2 regions of the Bacillus kalamii genome follow, and region 2 is predicted to be linked to the other one. Evidence: riboswitches for the same ligand, from Rfam matches in the RefSeq annotation. Region 2 holds a riboswitch; the other holds the start of a gene.

Region 1 (7,054 bases), on a different contig from region 2:
ATCATTATATCCGCACACGGGAATACCCTTAGAGCACTGGTGCGCTATTTGGATGACATTCCGGGAGATGGGATTGCCAGCTTGAATATACCGACAGGGACTCCGCTTGTATACGAGTTAGATGACGATTTAAAGCCTATCCGCCATTATTATCTAGGAATGGAAGGGAAAGTAGCAAAAGAGGAAATTCCTAAGCATTTGAAAGAGCGAGGAAAACAAACAGAATAGAAAAAAAAAGCAGGGATCACCTGCTTTTTTTTTCTAGGAAGATTTCAAGATAACATGTTTATCGGCCAATAAAGGCTTCTAAATCTATGATGGCTCGGGCAACACGTTCTGTTCCCACCGGTCCGCCAGGCAAAATATGAATCGATTCGCCAGGGATGGTCGCTTTTTGGGCGGTTTGATTTATTTTATCGCTGGTTAGATCGGTCACTCCTACTTCTTTTAAGGAAGCCGGCAGGGAAAGCCGGCGGTAAAATGGGAGCAATGTTTTCACTTCAGCCCATTTATCTTCAAGGACCAGTTGGACTAGAATGCCATAGGCCACTTTTTCGCCATGGAGGGCAACGTGGGTTTCATCGAGCGCTGTTAAGCCATTATGTATGGCGTGGGCAGCGGCGACTCGTCCATAATGGTCTCCGAATCCGCCAACCATGCCGGCCAGCATAATGACCGTTTCGGTAATTTGAATGAAAGAATCATTCAATTGCCCTGAGCGCACTGCCTCTATTGCTGCCTCGGAGTGTGTCAATAGTTGCTCTTTGCATAAGGCGGCGACGTGGTGTGAAATTTGCAAGGGAACGGATTTATCGGCAATCGAAGCCATTTGGACATCCGCTTCGTACCATTTGGCCAATGTATCCCCAATTCCGGCCACTAACAGCTCTAAGGGTGCAGCCAGCAAGATCAAAGGCTCCACCAAAACGAGGCTAGCTGCCTCAGGATATACATCAAAACGGCTGAATACGCCAGCATTGTCATAGATAACGGCTACAGGCGTCCATGGAGAACAATTGGAAGCGAGCGTCGGTATCAGGATATAAGGTGTATGTGTCACATGGCTTGCGGCCTTCACTAAGTCCAGTACCTTACCGCCGCCGACACCGATAATGGCATCTACATGATGTTCGGCAGCCAGCTGGGAAAGGGCATCTATCTCGGAGAAAGAGCATTCGCCTCCATACGTAAAATCAATGCTTTTTGTATCTCTCAGTGCCGGCCAGTACGGCCGTGCGGCATGCCACGATTTGCGGCCGTGGACAATGATCACTTTTTCAAATCCGCGCTCTTTGAGCTTCTCTTCCAGTAACTGAAGGCTTCCCTTCTGAAGGATATATTCGCTGGGTGCCCCGTGTACAGATATGGTTTCCATTCTGATTCCCTCTTTCCCATTTAAAAACTTATTTTTTCATCCAATCTGGTTTTCCGAAGCCTTTGAAGTCGGCATCAATTACTTTTTCAAATTCAGGCGATTCCACGACTTCTTTCACATCTTTAGCGTATGCAGCATCTTTTTTATCTGTTTGAACGGCGATGATGTTGCGGTATGGGTCGAGCATATTTTCAAGCGTAAGCGCACTTAATAAATCCATTTTGGCTGCCAAGGCAAAGTTGCCTGGAATGGCTGCTAAATCTGCGCTATCAACTGAGCGTGGGAGCTGTCCTGCTTCAATTGGCTGGAATTTTAAATGCTTTTTATTTTCTTTCACATCTTTTTCGGATACAGTCAGTGGGTCCGTTTTTGGATCCAATTTCAGGAGCCCTTCATCTTCCAGCGTATGGAATGCCCGGGCTGCGTTGGTCGGGTCATTTGGAATGGTGATGGCCGAGCCTTCCTTTATGCCGTCCAGCGATTTGTATTTTTTTGAATAGATGCCCATTGGAGCAGTAGGGACAGAAATAAGAGCTGTCAGATCCAAATGGTTTTCCTTCGCAAAGTTTTCTAGGTAAATGCTATGTTGGAATAAGTTCAATTGGATATCCCCATTTGCTAATGCTTTGTTGGGTTGAATATAATCGCTGAATTCAACGATTTTGACCTTGTATCCTTTCTTCTCTAAGCCAGGTTGGATAGCTTTCTTCACCATGTCGCTGTATGGGCCTGCTGTTGCACCTATTTTTATTTCTTTCGTGTCTTTGTCTGCAGCTTTCCCTGAATCTTTTCCTCCACAAGCTGCAAGTGCAGTAACCGATAATACTAGAATAATTGCCAAAAACCATTTCTTCATGAAGTTCTCCCACTTTCTATATGTGTTTTATCTTTTATCAACCGCTTTGGCGATCCAGTCGCCAAGAAGCTGGATTAATTGGACGAGGATGATCAGGATAATGACGGTTGTTATCATGATCGTATTGTCATAACGGTAATAGCCGAAGCGGATGGCTAAATCGCCTATCCCGCCTCCGCCGACAACGCCTGCCATTGCCGAGAAACCAATCAGTGAAATAAGGGTCAGTGTAATCCCTGATATAATGCCGGATTTGGCTTCAAGCAAAAGCACGTCTTTAATGATCATCCATGGAGTTGCTCCGGCTGCGATAGCTGCTTCAATAACCCCTTTATCGATTTCACGCAAAGCTGTTTCAACAATGCGGGCAAAGAAAGGTATCGCTGCTACCGATAAAGAGACACTTGCCGCTGCAGGGCCGATAGTAGTGCCCAAAAGCGCATTGGTCAAAGGAATTAGGGCAACAAGCAATATAATAAAAGGAATGGACCGGATCATATTGACGATGAAGCCAAGGATGCCATTCAACCACCGTCCGTTAATGAAAAGGCCCTTATCTGACATGTATAAAAGAATGCCAGTAGGCAATCCGATAATGGTGGATACGGCAAGAGAGATGGCAATCATATAGAGTGTCTGTAAGAATGCTTGATTAATATCCGGTATGAGTTCGGCCAAATGTGCAAAATCAAAGCCCATGGCGTATCACCTCCACTTGTGCCGAACGATTTGCAATAAATTGCAGCGCTGCCTGCACTTCCGCCTTTTTCCCTGCTATCTCCATAATGAAGACGCCAAGAGGTTTTTTTTGGATGTATTCGATTGATCCATGCAGAAAATTGCCTTGTACAGCAAATGTCTGCAGTGTATCAGAGAGGATGCCTTCGCCGGCGATCGATCCCCTAAATGTAATTTTGACGATGGTTCCATTGCACGTGTCCAGAATGGCAGATGGAATCTCGTACGATAGGACACTAGAGATGAATTCCTTTGTCAGCCCAGTGGAAGGGTTGGCAAAAAGGTCATATACCTGGCCTTCTTCAATCACCTTTCCCCGTTCCATGATGGCCATTCGATGGCAAATTTCTTTTACAACATTCATTTCATGTGTAATCAGTACAATTGTTATGTTCAATTCCTCATTGATTTTTTTCAACAAGGCAAGGATGGATTTGGTTGTGGTAGGATCAAGTGCCGATGTCGCTTCATCGCAAAGCAGGACAGTCGGGTTATTTGCCAGGGCGCGCGCGATGCCTACCCTTTGCTTTTGCCCGCCGCTTAATTGGGATGGATAGACATCTTTTTTATCGAGAAGGCCTACTATATCGAGTAATTCCTCGACACGCGCCTTGATTTCGGAGGCCGGTGTTTTGGCAGCCTTTAAGGAAAAAGCAATATTTTCATAGATTGTTTTTTGGCTGATTAAGTAGAAATGCTGAAAGATCATCCCGATTTTAAGGCGGGCCCGCCTTAACTCTTCGCTTTTTAATTTTGTTAAATCTTGGCCATCTACATAAATGCTCCCTGATGTAGGACGCTCCAGCAGGTTAATACAGCGCAGCAAAGAACTTTTTCCGGCTCCTGAATAGCCGACAATCCCATATATTTCTCCTTCATGAATGGATAGTGAAACCTGATCCACACCTGTCACTTCGCCACTCTTTGTTTTATAAATTTTTGAAACATTTTGAATATTAATCATATGGTGTCCTCCTTATATGTATTTCCCGTTGCTAAAGAATGGTTTTTGGAATTAAAAAATGCTTCTTTCCACTGAAAGAAGCATCGATTTGCACATGTGCATCGGCTTATCTTTCAGAATGAAAGTCATTCTGCAGGAATTGGCACCTTCCCTTACAGGGGGTTGCCGGACGTCATAGGGCCTTGTCCCTCGGTCACTCTCGATAAGAATGGTATGAAGTTTTAATATTAAAAAAATAGTACTAAGAGATGGAGAATCTGTCAATCGCCTAATTAAAAGAATTATTAGAAGAAAGCGGTTCCATTATGTTGGTATCAAGGTAAAAAAATTTTCAAATATATGTAGGGATAGAGACTTAATAGTCATGGTGTATGTATGTTTATTGAATAAATGTAAATAAATGAATAATATCCGCGTGTCAACTGATTTGAACAGTTTCATAACAATCAAGTAACAGTGAGTGCTATAATAGTCATTAAATATCTGAATAATTTGATTATTAGTAAGCCAGGAGGAGAATGACATGTCCATTGAACAAGTAAAAGAGTATTTTCAGGAGTTCCGGATAGATGGCCGCATACAGGAATTTGTTGAATCCAGCGCTACAGTTGATGAAGCAGCGGCGGCAGTAGGGGTTATTCCTGCCCGTATCGCCAAAACATTATCTTTCAAGGAAGAAGACACCGCCATCCTTGTCGTCACTGCAGGGGACATGAAAATCGATAATAAAAAATTTAAAACGAGATTTGGCTATAAAGCTAAAATGCTTTCGCCAGATGAAGTACTCCATTTTACGGGACATGCGATAGGGGGAGTATGCCCGTTTGGACTGCGAAATAAGTTGGACGTCTATTTGGATGAATCGCTGAAGCGTTTTGAAACAGTCTTCCCTGCATGCGGCAGCAGCCATTCGGCAATTGAACTATCATTGGATGAGCTTCAAACCTATTCGAAAGCGACTGATTGGGTGGATGTATGTAAATAATAGCAAAAGCGCCTGCTTCCCCACGACCAGCTTAAGACGAAGCACTGATAAAGGCTAGTCTATGCCTTTGAACAAGATTTGGCTTAAGACCGAGGGGGTGTGGCGCTTGGAGCTGGATGAGAAAACCGCCACCGGTCCTTTTGGTATTGATTTCACGCCTTAAGCATAGCTTCTTCAAAAAAATAGCACAGCCATTAAGGCTGTGCATATGTCTATTTTATTTTGCAGTTGCTTCGAGCACGGAAGCTACGTCATACATAAGTAATTCGCTGCCGAGAATTGGTGATTCTTTTTTTGCTTCATCCGATTGAGGATCCGGACGTTTGTGGGCTTCTTTGAAAGAATCGCTTTGTCTCCAGGCAGTAAAGCCCTCCATGTTCTCCCAATACATATTCACATTCAGCTCGTCATAATCGGGTAAATTCTTGGTGATCAGAACTTCAACCTTCACAAATCCGTCCATACTTTGCAATGCGCCTGGCTTAGTGAAGCTCCCAGCCATTTTTTCAGCCATTCCTTGTTTCACTTTAATACGGTTTGTCACGACGATCATTCCATAACAGCTCCTTTTTCTCCTATTTCAATGCAATTCATGAGAAACAAAAGTCTACTAAACTATTATACGCTCAGAATACTCCAAACTTAAATAATCAGCATTGATTATTTAATATTAAATTTCCGAAGGCGGTATTGAAGGCTCTGCCGGCTTATGTTGAGTGCCTTGGCAGCCTGCGATATATTATGCCCGTGGCTGTTCAAAATGCTGAGCAGATAGTTCTTTTCGGTTTTCTCCATATAATCATCCAAAGGCAAAGCTGTGACTGCTTCCGTCTGTGTACTAACCGGAATGGTTGTGTCCAGAACAGGATCCTTTATACGCATTTTGTTTTTGAATTGCATCGGCAGATGGATAGATTTGATTTCTTTATCTTGCGGCTCCAAAAGATTCATCGTCCCTTCGATTATATGCTCGAGCTCGCGTACATTGCCTGGCCAATCATATTCGAGGAACAAGGTTAAAGCCTCTTCGGAAATGCCTTGGACTGTCATATCGAATAGTGCATTGAATTTTTCTATGAATGATTGCGCCAGTAAAAGGATGTCCTGTTTTCTCTCCCGCAGCGGAGGGATGAAGAGGGAGACGACACTGAGCCGGTAATAAAGGTCTTTTCGCAAATGGTCATTGGCGATTGCTTCAATCGGATCTTCATTGATGGTTGCGATAACCCGTACATCTATTTTTTTATCCTTTGTATCGCCGACACGGCGTATCGTTTTTTCTTGGAGCGCCCGCAAAAGCTTGGCCTGCAATGCTGGTGCCAGTGAGTTGATTTCATCGAGAAGCAAGGTACCTCCTTCAGCCTGTTCAAATAAGCCAGGGCGTTCTATGGAGCCAGTAAAAGCGCCTTTTTTTGTTCCGAATAAAATGCCTTCGATTAGACTGTCTGGAAGGGATGCGCAATTTTGGCTGATGAATGGCTGAGAGGACCTATTGCTGCCATTGTGGATGCTTTGGGCGAACAATTCCTTGCCGGTGCCGGTTTCCCCGACGATCAAGATGGAAGAAGAAGTCCGCGTAACCCTCTTGCTTGCTTCGATCACTTCTGCAAAATTTTCGCTTGCCCCGATGATGCTGTCAAACGTATAGCGGGTGCCTCCCTTGTTCAAAATATTATTTTTAATCAGCCGTTCCAGATTAGTAATGTCTTTGGCGATCTCTATAGCTCCGATGATTTGCTGCTCCTCGTCATAAAGAGGGTAGGTATCATTGATGGTCGTGATTTCCTGCCCGAGATTATTAAAATAGGTCTGCTTGGAATTTTTCGTTTCATGGCCCGTTTGAAGAGCCTCCATTAAGGTGCTGACCGATTCCTCCTGAAAGTCGAAAATGTCTGGAATGGCTTTTCCGATGACATCTTCATAAGCCATTCCTTCTATTTCCGCCATTTTTTTATTGTATATAATCGTTAATCCTTCTTTGTTAATGATATGAATGCCCATATCGATGACATCGACGATTGTCCGCAATATAGGCTGAAAGCCATTGATTTTCAATATTTGATATAAGTCCACCCATAATCATCCCCTTTTGAAAGAATATACCATAAGTGTAAGGGTTATATGGCAGAGGTGCAA
Region 2 (7,054 bases):
CAATATGCGTTCTGGAATCATGGATGCCTGTTTTAACAGGAATACTTGAAGATCCTGGTCTTTTTCTTGATCAGTTTTATTCAGCTTTGGATGTTCGCAATATTCTTTAATAACCTCCGCGATTGAAGTTTGCAGTTCATTGGGCAAATGGCCATAGCGCCACCAGTTGCCTTTCATCATTTTATCGACCGATAGTTCACCTTTGTCCAATGAATGAGTGTAATGGAAATGATAATTTGATTTATTCATTGGCGAAAAGGGGAATTGCTGTACCAGCAGTGACAAGGGCAGATTTTGCAAATCGTTGATTCGGTCCCAATATTCTTTTTGGTTTTTGGATATTCCCTGTATTTTAGAAAAGATATTTGGTATGTACACTTTGTTTTTCTCTACCTTGAACTGCGGACGGATCATTGCTGTTTCTTTTGCGTAAATAAAAATGTCATCGTACGTCATCCGCATGGTCAGCGGAGAAGGGATGAAATGTCTGAATTGCCAAGGTTTAAATACACCTGATTCGACATCATTCATCATGATTTCAAGCTGTTTATTTGCCCTATAAGCAACGGTTGTCTGTCTGTCGCGGGACTGTTTAGGAAAATCTTCAAGTTTGCCCTTGTTTGAATAAGCATACGTAACAGAATAGGTATTGCCAGAGTCGATCTGTGCGAAAAGGTCTGTTCCTTCAGGGTGAAAGATCAAGACATCGCAACCAAACTCCATCAGAAGCATTAGGAAATACAATTGGCTCTGGCTACAATTCCCATACCAGACTACCTTAGGGAAATCATCGCCAATGGACAGGGAAGCAATCCATTTCTCTAAATGGTTTCTCATCCATTTGACAAGATCTATCAAGAAACGCCTGAACTCCTGTGATTGCAAGCCTTGGTTATGATTGTTTTGAAACAGTTCCACAATACTGATTACAGTCGTTTGGATATGGTGATTAATGAAAGGATCATGATGCTTTGGAAGCAATCCTTTTCCGATCATAAAAGCGATCAATCGTTTGATGGAGAGACCTTTTGGCTCTCGTTGATGAATTTCCAGCAGTTCCTGAATGGATTTAAATACATCATTTTGGATGGTTTTATCCAATTCTTCGCTAAGAACATGAATATAAGGTTTTGTTTTCATATCGAATAAAGAATTATAATAATCATCCTCATCCAAAGGTACGCCGAGAATCCTTAGGCCGATTCGGCTGAATTGCCATTGTTCTTCGTCCAGTTTGTATAGCGGGCGTTCTTTTGAGGAGGAGAGAAAGGTATTCAGCCAGTCATCTGTTGATGTGTACAGAATCGGCTGTATTTGTAGCTGCTTCACTCAGGCTTCTCCTTTCTGAAAGAAGTTTGATATATAAGTAGTATATAGGTATTATTTGATAATTAGCTATATTTTCATAATTGTATTTTTTATTATATCAATTCTCTGCCGGTGTGAGAAATGAATAGGGTTTGAAAAATGGATAGAAACAACTAAGGGGAGATGCAAATTGCATCTCCCCTTAGTTGTTTCATGTTTATTGAAGCGGTCCGCCCAATTCTTTAATTTCGAATGATACGTTATCGAACTTCAAGAAATTATCGCGGAATTTGCCGGCTAATTCTTTTGCTTTATTCGTATATGCATCCTTATCATTCCACGTTCTTTGCGGTTGAAGGACGTCATCCGGTACGCCAGGTACATGTAAAGGAATATGGAGGCCGAAAATAGAATCTTTAACGGTTTCTACTTGGTTTAAATCCCCTTCAAGGGCAGCATGGATCATTGCGCGTGTGTAAGCCAGCTTCATACGGCTTCCCACGCCGTATTCTCCACCTGTCCATCCTGTATTGACAAGGAACACGTTGGCGTTATGCTCGTCAATTTTTTGGCCGAGCATTTCTGCATAAACAGTAGCCGGTAAAGGCAAGAATGGAGAGCCGAAGCATGTAGAGAATGTAGCCTCAGGAGACGTAATGCCTCTTTCAGTTCCGGCAAGTTTGCTTGTATATCCGCTCAAGAAATGGTACATGGCCTGTTCTTTTGTCAACTTAGAGATTGGAGGCAAAACGCCAAATGCATCGGCCGTCAAGAAAATGATGGTATTCGGGTGGCCTGCGATGCTTGGCATAACAATATTGTCGATTGCTTCCATCGGATAGGCGGCACGTGTATTTTCAGTCAACGTCTTATCCGCATAATCAGCTACTCTGGACTGTGCATCCAATACGACATTTTCCAATACAGCGCCGAAGCGGATGGCATCGAAGATTTGCGGTTCTTTTTCACGGGAAAGATCAATGCATTTCGCATAGCAACCGCCTTCAATATTGAATACGCCGTTTGCCGACCATCCATGTTCATCATCGCCGATCAATTTGCGGTTTGGGTCGGCAGATAATGTTGTCTTGCCTGTTCCGCTCAATCCAAAGAATAAAGCAACATCGCCTTCTTTGCCGACATTCGCAGAACAATGCATGGATAGAATATTTTGTTCAGGGAGCAAATAATTCATGATAGAAAAAATGGATTTTTTCATTTCTCCAGCGTATTCAGTTCCGCCGATCAGCACCGTTTTATATTCAAATGAGATAATAATGAATGTTTCGGATTTAGTGCCATCGACTGCTGGATCCGCTTTGAAATTAGGAGCTGAAATGACTGTAAATTGGGCATCATGTTCAGCCAGTTCTTCTTCGTTCGGGCGAATGAACAATTGATGGACAAAAAGGTTATGCCAAGCGTATTCGTTGATCACTTGGATAGGCAGCCGAGATTTTTTATCTGCACCTGCGAAACCTTTGAATAGGAATACTTCGTCTTTTTCTTTCAAATGGTTGATTACTTTATTGTACAGTTTAAGGAATGATTCCTGCGAGATTGGCTCATTAATAGGACCCCATGCAATTTTATCTCTGGAAGTGGCTTCGTCCACAATATATTTATCTTTTGGAGAACGGCCGGTATATTTACCAGTTTCCGCTGTAATTGCGCCTGTAGAAGAAAGAACACCCTCATTGCGATGCAGGACCTTCTCAACCAATTGTGGAACGGAAAGCTGGACACTCACATTATTTCCTTTTAAAAGCTCATGCAGCTCGTTTGAAACCTCAACCGTATTCATATATGAGATACCTACCTTTATCATTAATGTAATTTTTAAATAATTGGCTTAATACTTTAAATAGTATAACACATATAATTCAATAATCTATACTAATGTGAAATATTTTACAGAAAATAATGAAAATGCATCATATTTCAGAAAAGCGTTAGCGGGTAAGCGGTTGCTTTTTTAATTAATTATACAATTGAATTAGAAAATAAGTATGAATTAATTTTCAATGTTTTTCAACTATTTTGCAAAGAACACTATTGTTAGCAATCTCCTTTTAGGTGCCGGATGCTGAACGTTTATTAATGGAAGGAGAGGAGCCGAGAGCTATCCATCAAAAGAAAGGCTCACATTCAAAACGGATGTATGCGATGAAAGGTGAGAAAATAGACATATATGATAAAAGCCCATTATTCAGCTTCCTTTTAATGGCTTTATGGGGTTAAATTGTTGACATATGTTTTAAGTATGTTATCATTCTTTATTGAACGGATTCTCTTATCCCGAGCTGGTGGAGGGACAGGCCCTTTGAAGCCCAGCAACCTGCTATGCAGTCTTTATTCTTCTTTATTTTGTTAGGCACTTTTGCCGATAGCGGAGAATAGCATACGATAGCAAAGGTGCTAACCTGATGCAAGGCATTGGTCCTTGAACGATAAGAGCGAAAGGCTAGATGTACAAAAACAAGTACCCTTTCCTCACATCAAGGAGAGGTTTTTTTATGTTTCAAAAATCCTCTCACCAAACCAATTTTATTCCTATGTATAAGGGAAATGAATTCCGTCAACAAAAAAGGGGAAGCTGAATACGATAACTATTCATGGTAGCCTCTACTATTTATTGAGGAGGGTAATTTGATGTCAAAGAAACGTCGACTTTTTACTTCAGAGTCTGTAACAGAAGGTCATCCGGATAAAATTTGTGACCAAATTTCTGATTCTATATTGGATGCGATATTAGCGAAAGACCCTAATGCTCGCGTTGCTTGTGAAACAAGCGTCAATACAGGTTTAGTCCTTGTTGCCGGCGAAATCACTACTTCAACGTATGTGGATATTCCTAAAATTGTCCGTGGCACAATTGCAGGAATTGGCTATACACGTGCAAAGTTCGGTTTTGACTCTGAAACATGTGCTGTATTAACATCGATTGATGAACAATCGCCTGATATTGCTATTGGGGTGGATCGAGCCCTAGAAGCGAGAGAAGGAAACATGACAGAAGAGGAACTGGACGCAATCGGGGCAGGGGACCAAGGTCTAATGTTCGGATTTGCTTGTAATGAAACGAAAGAGCTAATGCCGCTTCCGATTTCATTGGCCCATAAGCTGGCTCGCCGCTTAACAGAGGTACGCAAAGATAACACGCTTGAATATCTGCGCCCTGATGGAAAAACGCAAGTGACAGTTGAATATGATGAAAATGACAAGCCGGTACGCATCGACACAATTGTCATTTCTACTCAGCATAATCCTGAAGTGGCACTTGAACAGATCCAAAAGGATTTGAAGGAGTATGTCATAAATGCAGTAGTTCCAGCTGAATTGATTGATGAAAAAACAAAATACTTTATCAATCCTACAGGCCGTTTCGTAATCGGAGGCCCACAAGGGGATGCTGGTTTAACTGGACGCAAGATCATCGTTGATACGTATGGCGGTTATGCACGCCATGGCGGCGGTGCTTTCTCAGGTAAGGATCCTACAAAAGTGGATCGTTCCGCTGCCTATGCTGCACGCTATGTAGCGAAAAACTTAGTGGCTGCAGGCTTGGCGGATAAAGTGGAAGTGCAGCTAGCTTACGCAATCGGTGTAGCTGAACCGGTATCGATTGCTATCGATACGTTCGGCGGCGGAAAAGTGGATGAAGAAATCCTTGTGGATGTAGTCCGCAAGCATTTTGACCTTCGTCCAGCCGGCATTATCAAGATGCTTGACCTGCGTCGCCCAATCTATAAAGGCACAGCGGCTTATGGACATTTTGGACGCAATGACCTTGATCTCCCGTGGGAGCGTACGGATAAAGCAGAAGCATTGAAGCAAGACGCATTGAATGCATAAAAAGGGAAACGCACCGTCAGCGTTGATGGTGCGAAAGACTGTAGGCAAGCCCATGATATATGGGTTTGCCTACAGTTTTTTTATATTTAGGAAACTATAAATGCCTTAGCATATGGATATTATTTCAAGTGCGCCACCCCCTCGAGGTCTTAAGCCGCTCTCTGTCAAAGGCGAACCCGGCCTTTAAGCAGAGCCCGTCTTAAGCTGGTCGGGGATAAGCGGGCGCTTTCCGCTTTTGTTCTCATCCAGCAAGCGCCACCCCCTCGAGGTCTTAAGCCGCTCTCTTTCAAAGGCAAACCCGGCCTTTAAGCAGAGCCCGTCTTAAGCTGGTCGGGGGTAAACAGGCGCTTTCCGCTTTTGTTCTCATCCAGCTTCAAGCGCCATCCCCTCGAGGTCTTAAGCCGCTCTCTGTCAAAGGCAACCCCGGCCTTTAAGCAGAGCCCGTCTTAAGCTGGTCGGGGATAAGCAGGCGCTTTCCGCTTTTGTTTATTATTTGTCGTTTTGAAGCGATTTGTAGTATTGGCCTTTTTCAGCGTATTCACGGCTAATCCGAAGCATGTCTTCGATATCGTCTTCGTTTAAATTACGTATGACTTTTGCGGGGCGCCCGAATGCCAATGTATTAGGCGGTATTACCTTGCCTTGAGGTACTAGGCTGCCTGCTCCGATAAATGCCCCTTCTCCAATGATCGCCCCATCAAGAATGATACTCCCCATTCCTATTAAGGCCCCTTTTTTAACTGTACAGCTATGTAGGATTACACTGTGGCCAATCGTAACATCGTCTTCCAATGTCAATATGTTGTTAGGGCTTTGATGAAGGACGGAGTTATCTTGGACATTCACCCGTTTTCCAATCACGGTTGGAGACACATCTCCACGAATGACAGTGTTGAACCAAATGCTTGATTGTTCACCGATAGTCACATCGCCTGTTACGACAGAATGGTCTGCAAGGAAAACACTCTTGTGGATGCTGGGTTTTTTTTCGTGATAAGGATACACTATCATCATAAAACATCTCCTTTTGTTAAATAGCTCTTTTTTTAGTATTCTTATATTAGTTTATAAGTAAGATTTCAATCTGTACAATATCTTTAATTAAATGAAGCAATGTTTTAAAATAAAGTTATGTATAGGCAACTGGACAGTAGATCGGTCCCGGTCGATGGAAGGAGAGAAAATTCTTCCATACGTACTTTTAGGGAATAAGAGTAAGGATGCAGCAGTATGATGTTTTGGTGTATAAGGAGGTTTTTGACAACATGTATAAATGGGAAGCCGATGGCGATGCAAAAGCGGTAATCGTGATAGTCCACGGTGCCATGGAACATCAGGGCCGATATAAATGGTTGGTTGAAATGTGGCGTTCCGCCGGCTACCATGTCATAATGGGAGACCTGCCGGGCCACGGATTGACGACCCGTGCAAGAAGAGGGCATATTAATTCATTTGAAGAATACTTGATTGCTGTGAAAGATTGGGTGCAGGAGGCATATCAATACCATCTGCCTGTTTTTTTAATGGGTCACAGCATGGGGGGATTAATCGCTATCCGATTGATCCAGGAAGAAGAAGTGAATATTGCGGGGATCATCCTTTCATCCCCTTGCTTGGGCTTAGTGACCTATCCGCCTAAGGCCATGCAGGCAGCTTCAGCTCTTCTTAACTTTGCCTACCCTAAGTTCAAGGCGACTACCGGCATTACAATCGATATGGTGACGAGAGATCCGGAAATTAGAGAATCAAGCATGAACGACAGCTTATTCATTACGAAAGTATCTGTAAGATGGTATCATGAATTATTGACGGCTGTGAAAGAGGCGTTCGAGAATATCCCTGAACTGGGAGATACTCCTGTGCTGTTGATGCAGGCAGGGGACGATAAAAT

The links. Region 2 has a riboswitch for S-adenosylmethionine ahead of metK (methionine adenosyltransferase). Riboswitches for the same ligand answer to the same signal wherever they lie in the genome.
Positions count from the first base shown of each region.
Region 1: linked by a shared signal. The riboswitch ahead of ABC357_RS20145 (methionine ABC transporter ATP-binding protein) and the one ahead of metK (methionine adenosyltransferase) in region 2 are both predicted to bind S-adenosylmethionine.

Region 1 covers NZ_JBDFMI010000006.1:483,942-490,995, reverse strand. Annotated here, with positions in the region: gene gpmA (2,3-diphosphoglycerate-dependent phosphoglycerate mutase) at 1-228, shown strand, start outside; gene ABC357_RS20160 (iron-containing alcohol dehydrogenase family protein) at 287-1,375, opposite strand; gene ABC357_RS20155 (MetQ/NlpA family ABC transporter substrate-binding protein) at 1,404-2,231, opposite strand; gene ABC357_RS20150 (methionine ABC transporter permease) at 2,259-2,930, opposite strand; gene ABC357_RS20145 (methionine ABC transporter ATP-binding protein) at 2,920-3,933, opposite strand; SAM riboswitch class I at 4,037-4,142, opposite strand; gene ABC357_RS20140 (YbaK/EbsC family protein) at 4,457-4,918, shown strand; gene ABC357_RS20135 (heme oxygenase) at 5,136-5,471, opposite strand; gene ABC357_RS20130 (sigma-54 interaction domain-containing protein) at 5,579-6,991, opposite strand.
Region 2 covers NZ_JBDFMI010000001.1:382,940-389,993, forward strand. Annotated here, with positions in the region: gene ABC357_RS02070 (YceG family protein) at 1-1,329, opposite strand, end outside; gene pckA (phosphoenolpyruvate carboxykinase (ATP)) at 1,526-3,112, opposite strand; SAM riboswitch class I at 3,599-3,765, shown strand; gene metK (methionine adenosyltransferase) at 3,961-5,163, shown strand; gene ABC357_RS02085 (gamma carbonic anhydrase) at 5,653-6,171, opposite strand; gene ABC357_RS02090 (alpha/beta hydrolase) at 6,429-7,054, shown strand, end outside.